2 regions of the Serratia sp. A07 genome follow, and region 1 is predicted to be linked to the other one. Evidence: predicted binding sites of a transcription regulator. Region 1 holds the regulator's gene; the other holds the start of a gene.
What was found. The regulator PurR, encoded in region 1, represses purine synthesis genes. The targets are predictions, from matches to a motif close to CANGCAAACGTTTGCNTG.
Positions count from the first base shown of each region.

Region 2: a site for PurR is predicted at 6,001-6,018, ahead of cybB (cytochrome b561). Genes of this name have one in related genera too.

Region 1 covers NZ_JBZXDO010000006.1:138,781-146,449, reverse strand. The annotation lists gene punR (DNA-binding transcriptional activator PunR) at 1-793, shown strand, start outside; gene purR (HTH-type transcriptional repressor PurR) at 790-1,815, opposite strand; gene cydH (cytochrome bd-I oxidase subunit CydH) at 2,140-2,229, shown strand; gene sodB (superoxide dismutase [Fe]) at 2,291-2,869, opposite strand; gene AC4PR2_RS09020 (C40 family peptidase) at 3,069-3,887, opposite strand; gene AC4PR2_RS09015 (Grx4 family monothiol glutaredoxin) at 4,303-4,650, shown strand; gene rnt (ribonuclease T) at 4,719-5,402, opposite strand; gene gloA (lactoylglutathione lyase) at 5,481-5,888, opposite strand; gene AC4PR2_RS09000 (alkene reductase) at 6,227-7,330, opposite strand; gene AC4PR2_RS08995 (TetR/AcrR family transcriptional regulator) at 7,421-7,669, opposite strand, start outside.
Region 2 covers NZ_JBZXDO010000003.1:39,679-47,347, forward strand. The annotation lists gene AC4PR2_RS03865 (LysR substrate-binding domain-containing protein) at 1-145, opposite strand, end outside; gene AC4PR2_RS03870 (isochorismatase family protein) at 261-983, shown strand; gene AC4PR2_RS03875 (hypothetical protein) at 1,051-2,166, shown strand; gene AC4PR2_RS03880 (hypothetical protein) at 2,170-2,874, opposite strand; gene AC4PR2_RS03885 (hypothetical protein) at 2,891-4,066, opposite strand; gene AC4PR2_RS03890 (hypothetical protein) at 4,063-5,349, opposite strand; gene cybB (cytochrome b561) at 5,403-5,927, opposite strand; gene AC4PR2_RS03900 (ABC transporter substrate-binding protein) at 6,206-7,669, opposite strand, start outside.

The DNA.
Region 1 (7,669 bases):
GCGTCACCGCGATGTGGAGTTGACGCCGGCCGGCGCGCTGTTTATCAAAGATGCGCGAGTTGTTATCAAAAAAATGCTCGACACCCGCCGCCACTGTCAGCAGGTGGCCAACGGGTGGCGCGGCCAGCTGAATATCGCGGTGGACATCATCGTCAAACCGCAGCGCAGCCGCCAACTGGTGCTGGATTTCTACCGTCATTTCCCCGACGTCGAACTGATGCTGCAACCCGAGGTGTTCAACGGCGTGTGGGATGCCTTGGTGGACGGCAGGGCGGACATGGCGATCGGCGCCACCCGTGCGGTGCCGGTCGGCGGCGGCTTCGCCTTCCGCGACATGGGCTATATGAACTGGCTGTGCGTGGTCAGCCCGCAGCACCCGCTGGCGCAACTGACAGGCCCGCTGAATGACGATCAGCTGCGGCCGTACCCTTCGCTTTGCCTGGAGGACACCTCGCGCAATCTGCCCAAGCGCGTCACCTGGACGCTGGATAACCAGCGGCGGCTGGTGGTGCCGGACTGGACTTCGGCGCTCGACTGTTTGTGCGCCGGGCTGTGCGTCGGCATGATGCCGGCACATCGGGCGCTGCCGCGGGTGCAGCGCGGTGAGCTGAAGGCGTTGCAGCTGCAGCAGCCGTTTCCCGCCAGCCCTTGCTGCCTGACCTGGCAGCAGGATAAACCCTCACCGGCGATGAGCTGGCTGCTGGCGTATCTGGGCGATGGGGAGACGCTGAACCAGGAGTGGCTGAGCGAGGCGGAACCGGAAGCCGCGCAGGCTTCCGGCGCGGGGGATTAGCGGCGGTAGTCGATGAACGGGCCGTCGGCGACCGAGCGGCGTTCAATCAGCTTCGGATGCACTTCGATCACCTGCGACTCTTCGCGTTTGCTGATGATGCGATCCAGCAGCATGGTGAAGGCCATTTCGCCCAGGCGTTCTTTAGGCTGGTGAATGGTGGTCAGCGCCGGGGTGAAGTAGCGGGCGTTGCGCACGTTGTCGTAGCCGATCACGGAAATATCCTGCGGCACCCGCAGCCCCAGCTCGTCGGCGGCGCAGATGGCGCCCATCGCCATGATGTCGCCGCCGCAGAATACCGCGGTCGGCCGCTGCTTTTGCGACAGGATTTGGTGCATCGCCTTGTAGCCGGACTCCGGCTCGAAGTCACCCTGGACGATCCACTCTTCGCGAATGTCGATATGCGCTTCCTGCAGCGCCTTCATAAAGCCCTGGTGACGGCCGCCGCCGGTATTGCGCGACAGCTGGCCCGGAATGGCGCCGATATCGCGGTGGCCGCGCTCGATCAGGTAACGGCCGGCCAGATAGCCGCCTTCGAACGCGTTATCGATGATGGTGTCGGTGAAGTCGCCGCGCGCGGCGCCCCAGTCCATCACCACCATCGGGATGTTGCGGTAGTCTTCCAGCATGCCCAGCAGCTGATCGGGGTACTCGGAGCACATGACCAGCAGGCCGTCGACGCGCTTTTGCGCCAGCATCGCCAGGTAGGCGCGCTGCTTGTCGAGATTGTTGTGCGAGTTGCACAGGATCAGGGTGTAGCCTTTGCTGTAGCAGCTGTTTTCCACCGCCTCGATCACTTCGGCAAAGTAGGGCGCTTCGCTCGAGGTGGCCAGCAGGCCGATCGACTTGGTGTGATTGACTTTCAGGCTGCGCGCCACGGCGCTCGGCGAGTAGTGCAGTTCTTTGATGGCGGCCCACACGGCCGCTTTGGTCTCTTCGGCGACGAAACGAGTCTTATTGATGACGTGCGAAACGGTGGTGGTGGAAACGCCCGCGCGTTTGGCCACATCTTTAATCGTTGCCATGTAAGGAATGACTCCTGAACTCACATGTTTACAGCATGTAAGTGTGATGTTAATCGTTTGCCTACGTAGATCCTTCTCCAGAGAAGCGAAAACTGAGTTTTTAGTGTGTTGAAGTCTTCAGCGCTTAATCAGGAGGGGCATGGATGCCGGTACGCAGTTGTGAACTGCGAATTTTGTCGCATATTGAACAAAAGTGGAAGAGGTAATCGAGATTATAAACCGGGAAATGATAACAAGATTTAATCGGCGAACTGTGGGAAAATGATTTGACGTACTAATTGTGCGCCTTTTATGCTTAGGAAAGCCCATTTTAAAGGAGTTGTCATGGATACCGAATTGAAGATGTCGCTGTTCACCACCGTCTGCGCATTGGCGGTCATTATCGCTTTCAGCTTCGTTGCCGCGTTGAACTGATTTACCCCCGGTTATAAAAAAGGCGCAGCTTGGCTGCGCCTTATCACCTCAGAACCTGCGCTTACGCCAGGTTTTCCGCTGCGAAGGTCCAGTTGACCAACGCCCAGAAGTTTTCCAGGTATTTTGGACGCGCATTGCGGTAATCGATGTAATACGCGTGTTCCCATACGTCAACGGTCAGCAGTGGTTTGTCTTCACCGGTCAGCGGGGTGGCCGCGTTGGAGGTGTTGACGATCGCCAGCGCGCCGTCCGGTTTTTTCACCAGCCAGGTCCAGCCTGCACAGAAGTTTTTCACTGCGGCATCGGTGAACTGCTCTTTGAACGCAGCGAAAGAGCCGAAGGATTTGACGATTGCCGCCGCCAGTTCGCCCTGCGGTTCACCGCCGCCCTGTGGCGACAGGCAGTGCCAGTAGAAGGTGTGGTTCCACACCTGCGCGGCGTTGTTGAAGACGCCGCCGTTAGAGGTCTTGATGATCTCTTCGAGCGATTTGCCTTCGAACTCGCTGCCTTTCACCAGGTTGTTCAGGTTAACCACGTAGGTGTTGTGGTGTTTGCCGTAGTGGTATTCCAGGGTCTCGGCGGAGATGTGCGGCTCGAGCGCGTTTTTCTCATACGGTAATGCAGGTAATTCAAACGACATTGCTTCCTCCTTTACAGCGCCATTCGCTTCCCGCCGGGGCGAGAGCCGTATGGGCCGTTTTTTATTGTGGTCATTCAATCTTAACAATTTTCATCATAAAAAACAGGAGGAAAAGCGAGAAATGCGCGTGGGGAAGTGCGATGGACGATAGCTTGAGCAGGCGGTTGCGACCGGGGCCGCAACCGCGCAGAACAGGGCATTAACGAATGGTTTTCGGCGTCACTACGCGGCGTGCGCCGATGTAGTGGTTCTGCCAATAGTCGTTGTCGAGCTGACTGATGCGGATCTCTTCACCGGTGCGCGGCGACTGGATGAACTTGCCGTTACCGAGGTAGACGCCGACATGGTCCGCCACGCCGCGGTTGTTGATGCGGAAGAACACCAGATCGCCGCTTTCCAGTTCGCTTTTCTTGATCGGCGCCGCATCGCGCAGGTGATACATCTCGTTGGCGGTGCGCGGCATCTTGATTTTCACTACGTCTTTATAGGCGTAATAGATAAGGCCGCTGCAATCGAAGCCGGTGCGCGGCGAGCTGCCGCCCCAGCGGTAAGGTTTGCCCATCTGTCCCATCAGCTTGGCCATCGCGGTCTGCTTGGCGTGCTGGTAGCGTTTTTTGTGCGCGGGGCTGAGTTTCAACGGCTTTTCTTCACGCGCCAGTTTGGCGGTGGCCATACCGGCTTCGCGGTGGCGACCATAGCCTTTTTTATAGCCTTTTTTCGGCGGGGTGACTTTAATCTTGGCGGTTTTCTGCGCTTTGGCCTTGGGTTTGGCGCTGACGATCTTTTTCGCGCTTTTCTCGCTTTTTGCCTTGGCGGTCTTGGTTTTTTTCTCGGGGGCCGTCACTTTGGCTTTTTTGGCGGCTTTGTCCGCTTTCTTTTTTCTGCGGTCATCGGGCCGCGCTTCATTGGCATGGCTTTTACGCTGCTCGGCGGCAACACGCGCCTGTGGCGCAGCGTGCGCCAAATTGAAGAAGAGCTGCGTAAACAGCAGCGCAAAGAGCGTAAGAATTAAACGCATGTCGACGTCACCAACCTTGGCCCCGAAACGGATATCGAAAGAGTTACAGTATTCCCGAATTTCGCCATATAAAACAGCGAAGAACTCATAAATAATAATCCATATTGTGAGAAAACGTTAATGACATTTTTTTTGGTTCAAAATCAGCCTGTTGATGTATGAAAAAGCGCCAGTTGGCGGTGGGGATATAATTAATCCTCGCCGTCATCGCGACGCAATATATTAGTGAAATGGTCGGATTAAAAATGTTATTCTCGACGTATGTTTTGACCGGAATGACGTGGCCGGTGAAACGCGATCGGCGGCGGGCGAATATCCTTGCAAAAGATGGCGTTTTCTTGCGACTGTTCCAGCCGCTACAATAGCCCGCGTGATGCATGTTGTAGCCATGAAATGTGGCTTGAGGAAGCAATAAATGACGACGACACTTGAAAAAATTCAGCACCAGATCGCTGAAAACCCGATTCTGCTGTACATGAAAGGTTCGCCTAAGCTGCCGAGCTGCGGCTTCTCCGCACAGGCTGTGCAAGCGCTGTCCGCCTGCGGCGAGCGTTTCGCCTACGTGGATATTCTGCAAAACCCGGACATCCGCGCCGAGCTGCCAAAATATGCCAACTGGCCGACGTTCCCGCAGCTGTGGGTAGACGGTGAGCTGGTCGGCGGTTGCGATATCATCATCGAGATGTATCAGCGCGGCGAACTGCAGCAGCTGATCAAAGAAACTGCGGAAAAGTATAAAGCGCAGGAAGACCAACAGTCTTAATCGACAGGCTTGCGGTTATCGCGCAATGGGCGGCGCCAGTGCAAACTGGGCCGCCTTTTTTATTGGGCTTATTCGGCGAGGTCGCCGGCGGGCAGCGGCCAGCCGCCGAGACGTTTCCAGCGGTTAACCAGCTCGCAAAACAGCAGGGCGGTTTGTTCGGTGTCGTACAGGGCGGAGTGCGCCTGGCTGCTGTCGAACGGCATGCCGGCGGCGATGCAGGCTTTCGCCAGCACCGTTTGGCCCAGCACCAGGCCGCTCAGCGCGGCGGTGTCGAAGGTGGCGAACGGATGGAACGGGTTGCGCTTCAGGCCGGCGCGCTCGGCCGCGGCCATCAGGAAGCTGTGATCGAAGTTGGCGTTGTGTGCCACGATAATGGCCCGGTTACAACCGCGATCCTTGAGCCCTTTGCGCACCGCTTTGAAAATGGCGTGCAGCGCGTCATATTCGCTGACCGCGCCGCGCAGCGGGTTGTGCGGATCGATGCCGTTGAACGCCAGCGCTTCCGGCTGCAGGTTGGCGCCCTCGAAAGGCTCCACGTGGAAGTGCAGGGTCTCGTCCTGCTGCAGCCAGCCGTCTTCATCCATTTTCAGCGTGACGGCGGCGATCTCCAGCAACGCATCGGTATTGGCGTTGAAGCCGGCGGTTTCAACATCTATTACTACGGGATAAAACCCACGAAAACGACCACTCAGGGCGTTAAGATCACTTTTCTCGGCCATCAGTTTCTTATCTTCATCGAATGCAGCGCGCATTATGGCAAATTTTGCGCCCGGTTGCAGGCGCTATCGCGCGGAGAATCAGCAGGGCGCAGCGCGCCCTGAAGGGGAGGCTTAGTGGCCGAGGCCCTGACCGGCATGTTTATTTTCGATCAGCTCGATTTTGTAGCCGTCCGGATCTTCGACGAAGGCGATGACCGTGGTACCGCCTTTCACCGGGCCGGCTTCGCGGGTGACCTTGCCGCCTGCGCGGCGGATGCTGTCGCAGGTGGCGGCAACGTCGTCCACGCCCAGCGCCAGGTGGCCGAAGGCGGTGCCCATGTCGTAGCTGTCGGTGCCCCAGTTATAGGTCAGTTCGATAACCGCGCCTTCGCTCTCTTCCGTATAGCCGACGAAAGCCAGCGAGTATTTGTACTCTGGGTTTTCGCTGGTGCGCAGCAGGCGCATGCCTAATACCTTGGTGTAGAAGTCGATGGCGCGTTGCAGGTCACCGACGCGGATCATGGTATGGAGTAAGCGCATAATTCCTCTGAATTGACTGTGCCGTGGCAGACGGCGGGTGGATTGAAGCACAAGCGAGTATAGCCTTGTCCCGCAAGGGAATTCAACGTAACGAATAAGTGACAATGTCACTCATGGGGCTCGCGACGGTGATGTCTAAATATTGATCGAGCGTACCGATCGATACGGAGTAATTGATCTGCACAATCAATTATCTATTTCGACGGCAAGCGTGTAAAAATTGAACGGCAGTAGAGCACAACACCAGGGAACACCGGCCCGCCCCGTGCGGGCTTTTTTGCGTGCGGCGCATAAAAAAACGGCCAGGCAGTCGCATGGCCGTTTGGGATCAGGACGGGTTACTTCGCCAGAAACGGATAGTCGGTATACCCTTCGGCGCCGCCGCCGTAGAAGCTTTCCGGCTTAGGTTCGTTCAGCGGCGCGTGCTGACGGAAGCGCTCCACCAGATCCGGGTTGGCGATGTAGCTGCGGCCGAAGGCCACCGCGTCGATGAAACCTTTTTCGATCAAGGCTTCGGCTTTTTCGGCGGTGTAGGCACCGGCGCCGACGATCACCCCTTTAAAGTGGGCACGCACCGAGTCGCGGAAGGCGTCGGAATACGGCTTGCCGCCGGCCCAGTCCGGTTCGGAGATGTGCAGGTAGGCGATGTTGCGCTTGTTCAGCTCTTCCACCAGATACAGCGCCGCGTCTTCCTGATCTTCACCGTTGTCCAGCCCGTTGAATGGCCCCAGCGGCGAGATGCGGATGCCGATGTGCTCAGAACCCCATTCGGCGACCGCCGCGTCGACCACTTCCAGCGTCAGGCGGGTGCGATTCTCGATGCTGCCGCCGTATTGATCGGTACGTTGGTTGGAGGCCGGCGACATGAACTGATGCAGCAGATAGCCGTGGGCGGCATGCAGTTCGATGAAGTCGAAGCCGGCTTCCCGCGCGTTGGCGGTCGCCTGGCGGAAATCGTTGACGATGCCCGGGATCTCGCTGGTTTCCAGCGCGCGCGGCGTGGAGGTCGGTACGCGCACCCAGGCGCCGGTTTCATCACGCACGGTGGTGCGGGTTTCGGCGTTGATTGCCGAAGGGGCGACCGGCGCTTGCCCGCCCGGCTGCAGGCTGGCGTGGGAGATGCGGCCTACGTGCCACAGCTGTACGGCGATATGGCCGTTTTTATCATGCACTGCCTGCGTGATGTTTTTCCATGCGGCGATCTGCTCCGGCGTATGCAACCCCGGCGCACCGGCGTAGCCTTTCGCCTGGAAGGAAACCTGCGTCGCTTCGGTCACGATCAGGCCCGCGCCGGCGCGCTGTGCGTAATATTCCGCCATCAGCGGCGTAGGAATATCGCCCGGCTCGATGCTGCGCAGACGCGTCAGCGGAGCCATAAACACGCGGTTGGGCAGGGTGATGGCGCCAACCTTCAGCGGAGAGAGCAATTTTTCAGTCTTCATAGTGCATCCTGTATTTAATAGACCGGTCGTCTAGTGGTGGGCGATAAATAACCACGAACTGCATTTTTCAATAAAAAGAAATTGTTACCGTTACGGTTGCGGCGGGCGCAGCAGCAACTCGATGCTTTCCAGCGCGCTGGTCAACGGCGCCAGCGAGTGGCGGATCTTGGCGCGCAGCGAAGCGCCGAGCCACAGTGAGTACAGCGTCTCTGCGGTCGCTGCCGGGCTCATGGCCACCGACAGCGAGCCCTCGGCGATACCGCGTTCGATGGCCTCCTGCAGGTGGCCGATCACGCGAGCGGTGCCCGTTTCCAGCGCATGGCGCATCGGTTCTGACAG
Region 2 (7,669 bases), on a different contig from region 1:
TGAGTTGGCGTTCCAATTGCGCCACCTGGCGACTCAGGCGAGAGGTGGGGATACCCAGCGCTTTGCCGGCAGCGGTAAATCCTTTGTGCTCAACGACCTGGGTGAAAAAATACATGGCGTTGAGATCGAGCGGAAAAACAGACATCGCGCACCTCATTGTGATCATTTTTGCAATGATAGCTTCTATTGTCGCCTATTTAACCCTCATTGATGCGGTTTTATCCTGCAGGCACACCATTGTTGAAATGAGGATAAGCATCATGAAAACCCTTTACCGCACGTTGGCCTTGGCCATTGCGATGGCCGGGGCGGCGCAGCCGGCCTTCGCCGCGCCGGCTGCGTCGCAGCCACATACTCAGACGCAGCAGGCGTCTGGCCCTTTGCAGCTGTTGGATCGCAACAACTCGGTACTGTTGTTGGTTGACCATCAGATCGGCCTGATCACCGGCGTGCGTGATATGGACAGCGCGACGCTGAAGCATAACGTCGTGGCGCTCGCCAAAGCGGCCCAGGTGATGGGGATCCCGGTGGTCGTGACGTCGACCGGTGCCAACGGTCCGTTCGGGCCGATCATTCCGGAGCTCAAGGCTGCGTTGCCGGGTGTGAAAATTATCGATCGCCACAGCGTCAACGCCTGGGACGATGCAAACGTGCGCAAAGCGGTCGAGGCCACCGGCCGCAAAAAGATCGTGATCGCCGGCGTATCGCTGGAAGTGTGTGCCGGGTTCCCGGCGATCACTGCCAAAGTGGCGGGGTACGACACCTATGTGGTGATCGATGCCTCCGGCACTTTCAACCAGTCCAAGCATGAAGCGGGAATGGCTCGGCTGATTCAGGCCGGAGTGATCCCGACGGATTACGGTACGGTGGGAGTAGAGTGGCTGGGGGATAATGGCGATGCCAAAGCCGGTGAACTGTACGGGGCGCTGGATATGCCGGCGACGACCTTGGTGAACCAGCTGTTCCAGGCCAAGGGCAAATAGCGCCTGGCCTGATGGCGATATTTTTCAACCCCGCTAACCGCCTGAGCTAGAATCAGGCGGTTTTCTCGTGGAAAAGGATATCGCCATGGCCGCCTGGGCCCTTTTGATCGTCGGTTGGTTGTTGATTTGGCAGGATCACCCGGTTTTCGGCGTGCTGTGCATCGCGCTGTTTGCCGTGCTGCAATGGGCGAAGTACGCCGCTAAAAGCGCGCAAGACCCCGCAGAGGCGGCAGAATGGCGCAAGACCGACTGGCGCTCGCAGCCGATTGAGATGGCGCACGCCGGCGACAGCGATCGGCAGATTGGCGGCGTGGGGGAGCTGGGCATGGGCGGCCCCAATTTTTGGACGCTGCTGCTGCGTGACGGGGCGATTGTGCATAGCGCCTGTGCCGCGCCGCAGGACGTGGACGGCGGCAAGCTGCGCCTGATCCCGACCCGCAGCCGCGAGGGTGAGGGGCTGACGGTGTACGAGCCTGCCGCCCGAGTGGTGTACGCGCTGCCTGCATTGACCGATGGCGAGCAGGACGCGTTGGCCGCCGGTTCCGCTGAGGCGCTGGCGCGGCTGCGGGCGAGGTGTCGGCAGGCGGAGGCTACGCCGCTGCGTCAGCTGCGCGGTCTGTGGGTGCCTCAGTGGACTGAGGATCCGGCGGATCGTCTGGCGATCGCCTTATCCAGCGGGCGGGCGCTGGCGGCGCGCTCGATGTTGCCGACGGATTTGCGCCATGCGGACGATCCTACCGCGTTGCTGCATGCGCCGCCTTATGAGCTGTTGCTGGATCACAGGCCGACCAATCTCTTCGTGCGCGATCTCGATCGCGTGGCGGAATCCCCGGCGGGCGACGGCTTGAGCGTCGGCGGCTGCCAGTTCCACGGTGAGCATATCGTCGATGGTCTGTACCATCTGCACTTCGCCGGCGAGTGGTTCAGCTTGCTCTCTCACGCGCACAAACCGGCGGGCGGGCGCGGTTCGGACACCACTTTTTTCGTCGAGCGGGTCGAGCCGCAAGACGGCGGGGTGTTCGTGATTGAATGGGATGCCTACGGCGTGGGGCCCGACGGGCGTGCGCCGCGCGTAGCGGCGCCGCCGGTCTTGGTTATCGCGGTGAGCTGGCAGGAAGCGCCGCTGCAGCTGCCCACGGCCAATAACCGCGTGACCGTGCGCTTGCCCAACGCCACGGCGTAAGGCTTAGGGCAGCACCCTGACTTCGCCGTTGTGCAAGGTCAGTACGGCGATCGGGCTGCCGGAGAAGCACTCCCTAAAGGCCCAACTGCTGGGCCGAAACGCTGCCGCAGGCAGCCCGGCCTGCCACTCCTCCCATTGCGGAGCCGGCCGATCCGGCGGCAACAAGAAGGTGACCAGCAAACCGGCTTCGCAGCGCACCCTTTGGCCGCTCGGGCGGGTAAAGGTGTGCGCGCTCGCCAGCTCCATCACCGGCGGTAAAACCTCAAAGGCGATGATCGGCACGCCGGCCACGCTCTGCGGCTGAGGAAAACGCACGGCGGTCACGCCGTCCATCGTGATGGGGCTGTCTTCGGTGCCGGGCAGGCGTGGCTCCTGGCGATTTACCCAGCTTCCCTTCGGCAGCGTGATTTCACCAAACGGTTTTGCCTCGTCGAGCGTCAGGTAGCTGCGTTGATTCCAGCGTTCTTCCGCCCGCTGGCTCTTGATGTCCTGGATGGCCATGCCGATCAGCATCAGCGCGCACGCCACCGGGTAGACCGCCAGCGCCGAGGCCAGCAGATAGCCGCCCCAGGAGAGCGGCGGTCGCGGTCGGCCGCAGCGGGCGGCGATGTAGCGCCAGCCCCACCAGGTGAGCAGGATACCGGTGAGCAGCAGGGCCAACAACAGCGCCAGCAATCCTGCGGCGCCGGCGCCATAACCTAGCAGCATGGCAGGTTCCTCATGTTCACGGCGTGGTGGAACGATAGCGAACGAAGTAGGGCAGTGGCGGGGTCTTCCCGTCATCGCCATAGTGGCTTTCCGGTTCGATCACGGTCTGACGTGCGTCGTCGCGCCCGTTGTATCTATACTCCAACGGCTGGCGGTAGCGCACGTCGGATGAGCGCAGATCGAAAATCAGCGAAAGGCGCGCATCGCCGTTATCCGTTTGGGCGACCAGCGTTTTGTTGCCGGCCCACAGCTGATACAGCGACTTGTAACCGGTCTCCAGCATCACCTGTAGCCGGCCGTCGGACTGATAGCGCAGGATCTGATATAGCCCTCTGTCCAGCGTTTGCGCGATCAGGTAGATGCCGCCATCCGGAGCCTGCGCGCTTTCCTTGACGCGCACCGCGAGCCAATGCGGTTCGGCCACCTCGCCGGTTTTGCCGTTAACGGCGATGTGCAAGGCGCCGGAACCGAGCACCGGGTTCATCCAAAACAGCACGCGATCGCCATCAACGGCGGTAAAGATCTCGGGCATGGATTTGCGCTTACCGGAGGCGTTAGCCGTCGGTGAGTCCTCCTCGCCGCGCTCAAAGCCCAGCAGCTGCCGCGCTTCCAACTGTGCCGGCAGGTCCAGCGTTTGCCGCCAATGGGCGCCAAAGTCCGGGCTGTAGAATACGCCTTCGTTGCTGATGAAATACAGCGCGCGTTTCCCCGGCTGCGCCACCAGTTTGCCGCCGATAAAGGAAGGCAGGTTGTCGTCACCCTCCGGCCAGGGGATCAGTGGCCCGATGGTGCCCCGTTGCACATCGACCAGCCTGCGTCCCTTGGACAGAAAAAGCACGCACTCCTGCTCGACGCAAACCGCATCGTAGATCAACTCGTCGAGTTGCCCCAGCATCTGCAGCCCCTTCGGGCCGGTGAATAACACCTGGCTGAGGTAGTTGGCCGCCCAGCCGTAAAAGCTATTGTAAGCCCCGCGTTCGCTCCTTTTGCTGATGAGCAGCAGAGCGCCGTCCTGCGCCGGGTAGCTGTGGATGAGATCGTAACGGGCTATCGTCGGCAAGGCCTCGTCGCTCTGAGTCCATTGCCACTGCGCATAGCGTTGTTCAGGGGCGAGAAAATAGACGCCCAGCGCGCTGGCCAAAAACAGCGTCAGGATAATAAGGGGTCTTTTATAAAGCGCTAACGTCATCATTTCAGCTCCGTCACCTGCTCCTGCCGCCATAGCCTGCGGCGCAGATTGCGCAGGTATTTGAACGTCTTAAACGTGCGGTGCTGCTCAAAAGCGTAGAGGCGACAGATCTGGGCGAAGCCCTCGATCAGCAGCGCCAGGCCGCTGATCATCAGCATCAGCAGCAGCAGAATCGGCGGCAATTCACTGCCGAGGCGCTTCAGGGTCCAGGCATCCAGGTAAACGCCCGCTGGGGTATCGGCGTTATCCCACACGATCAGGCCGAGCATCAAACACATCATGATCGCGCCGAGGATGAAGACGACGCGCGCGCTCAGGTTAAGGCCGGCTTCGGTGAAGTAGCGGCTGCCGCCGATGAGATAGGTCTGGCGATCGCGGTGATTGATGATCCCACGCACCGTAGGCAGCTCGGGGACGGTGTCGTTCTCGCAATACAGCACCTGCAGCGAATCGCCTTTGGCGATGAAAAGCGGATGTTGCCGACGAAATACCGGATGCAGTTTGGTATTGGGGACGTTGAGCGCGCGGGTCGTCAACGCGAAGTGCGTCTCCTTCTGGCGCCACGCATAAGTGTCCAAATACTGCACCTGCCGCGGGATCTCATAGTGGAGGAGTTCGTAGCTCAGGGCGTTGACCGTCTCGATGCCGGAGGCCTCGACGCCGTCAGGGAGGGGGAACTCGGTTTGTTGCGTTGTGGGCACTGGCGTTGCGTCTGCACGGACGGCCCGGTATTTGATGCCGGAAATTTTCAGGCTGAGTGAGCCGGGCGGCGTGACGTCTTGCCCCAGCAGCACGCGATCCAGCGCCCTGAGCAGGCGCCTGCGGCCGCGGTGCGCGATCAGCAGGAGCTCCGAACCGACGAACAGCACCAGGCCGATGCCGATAAGGCCGGCGATGATGGCGATAAAGAACAGGACAATAGTCAGCCAGGAATCTTCCCGGTCCATGATGAAAAAGGCCGCCGGGAAACCGCCGGTGAGCGCCGCGCCCAGCACCAGCAGGGCGAAGTATTTCAGCTTGTATTTCAGCGTTCTGTCTGGCTCCAGCCGGCCTTTCGTGCCGTGCAGCAGCCAGTGCAGCCAATAGCTGCCGTCTTGCAGGCGGTGGGCGCCAATCTTCACCCGATCGCCGGCGGCGAGCCTGGCCAGCAGATTTTCGCTGTCGCTGAAGTCGTCACGGTAAAAAAAGAACGTCTGGCCGGAAGCGATGATCCTCACCAGGTTGTCGGGCGCCGTCTGTTGGCTAGCGCATTGCTCGACGGTCACATGAAAAAATTGGGTTTGCATGTCATTCCCTGTCAGCGGGCGTGGCCCGAAAATTCATCCCTGGCGCCGGGTAGTCAGCGCTTTTTCATCAGTGGCAGCATGCGCACCAGCGCATTGTCCTTGACGATATAGTGGTGGAACAGCGCGGCGGCAGCATGCAGGCCGATCAGCCAGTAGCCGAACGACGCCAGCGTTTTGTGCCAGCCGATAATCATCCGCGCCTGCGGCCGATCCGCCACGTCGGCGAACGGCATCGGCAGGCCGAACAGATACCACTCCTTGCCGCCCAGATAGCGCGAGTACACCCCCAGTACCGGCAGCGTTAGCAGCAGCAGGTAAATCAGGGTGTGCGTCAGGTGCGCCAGGCCGGTTTGCCACTTCGGCGGTTTGGGCACGATAGCGGGCGAAGGGTGGCGCCAGCGCAGGAACAGGCGGGCGATCATCAGCGCAAACACCGTTACGCCGCAGCTGAAGTGGGTGACAACCAGCACGTACCAGGGGGCGCTGCCCGGTTCGGCAAAGCCGCGCAGCTCGATGGTGACGCAGGTGATGACCAGCAGGATCGCCACCAGCCAGTGCAGGCGAATTTGCCACGGCATGTAGGTGTTCTGCACCGGGTTACCTTTTGATGTTAAAGGGTCTGTGTGCCGATGGTAACGAAATGTTACAGGCGAGGAAAGCGCCTGCGTGCAGTTTAAGCAAAATGCCAGGGATTACGCCGCTTATTAAGCTATGAACTTAGTGGATTAAATGCCTGGCGGCAGGGGAGGGAGCTGGCATCGTAAGTTGTGAAGTTAATGCGCGGTAGGTTCAGAGGCTGGCAGCTTATTAAGCGATGAGGCGGGTAGCGCCGCAGCTCTCGCCGCGGCGCCTGGGATCAGTTCAATTTGGCCTTGGCGAAGTCGCTGCCGTTCACGTCCACCACGTAGCCGCTCAGGTTGCTGCGGGTGGCGTAGAACACTTTGCCGGTGGCCAGCGGCAGCCACGGCGCCTGTTTGGCGAAGATCACCTGCGCCTGTTGATACAGCTTGGCGCGCGCCTGCGGCTGATTTTCCTGAATCGCCTGCTGGATCAGGCTGTCGTAATCCTTATCGCACCAGCGCGCCACGTTGGCGCCGCTCTGCACCCCGGCGCAGCCGAGCAGGGTGGCGAAGTTATCCGGATCGCCGTTGTCCGACACCCAACCGTACAGCGCGCTCTGCTGTTCGCCTTTGCGCAGCCCGGCCAGATACTGGCCCCACTCCCAGGTGACGATCTTGGCTTTCACGCCCACCTTCGCCCAGTCGCTCTGGATCATCTCGGCGATGCGCTTCGAGTTCGGGTTGTAGGGGCGCTGTACCGGCATCGACCAGATGTCGGTCTCAAAGCCCTGCTCCAGCCCGGCCTGCTTCAGCAGCTCGCGCGCCTTCTGCGGATCGTAGGCGTACTCCGGCAGTTTATCGTTGTAGCCCAGCATGCCCGGCGGCAGCAGCGAGTTGGCCGGCGTGCCGCTGTCTTTGAACACTGCGGCGACGATCGCTTTCTTGTCCACTGCATAGCTCAGCGCCTGGCGCACCAGCAGGTTGTCGAACGGTTTTTTCTGGGTGTTGAACGCCAGATAGCCGACGTTCAGCCCGGTGATGTCGTGCAGCTGCAGGTTGCCGTCGGCCTTGATGGCGGCGAACTGTTCCGGCAGCGGCGCGGGGATGATCTGGCATTCGTTGGTCTTCAGCTTGGCCAGCCGGGTTTGCGGATCCGGCGTAATCGAGAAGATCAGATGCTTGCTGGCCACTTCGCCCTGCCAGTAGTGCGGGTTGGCGATGTAGCGGATCAGCGAATCTTGCTTGTACTGCTGCAGCGCGAACGGCCCGGTGCCGATCGGCCAGTTGTCGACGTATTCCGGCGTGCCCTTTTTCAGCATGGCGTCGGCGTATTCGGCGGACAGGATTGAGGCGAAATCCATCGCCCAGTCGGCGACGAAGGCGGCGTTGGGCTGGCTCAGCGTGAAGCGTACGTGATGCTCGTCCACCGCTTCCACCTTGGCGATCAGTTTATCCAGGCCCATGTCGGTGAAGTATTCATAGTTGCCGCCGGAGACCTTGTGATACGGGTTAGCGGGATCCTTCTGCCGCATCACGGTGAACACCACATCTTCGGCGTTGAAGTCGCGCGTTGGGGTGAAATATTTGTTGCTGTTGAATTTTACGCCCTGGCGCAGGGTGAAGGTGTAGGTCTTGCCGTCCGGGCTGACGCTCCACTCGGTGGCCAGCGAAGGGGCGGGGGTTTTATCGCTTTCGCGCAGCGTTACCAAGCGGTTGTACAGCACCTGCGAGGTGGCGATAAAAGTCGGCCCGGAGCTGGA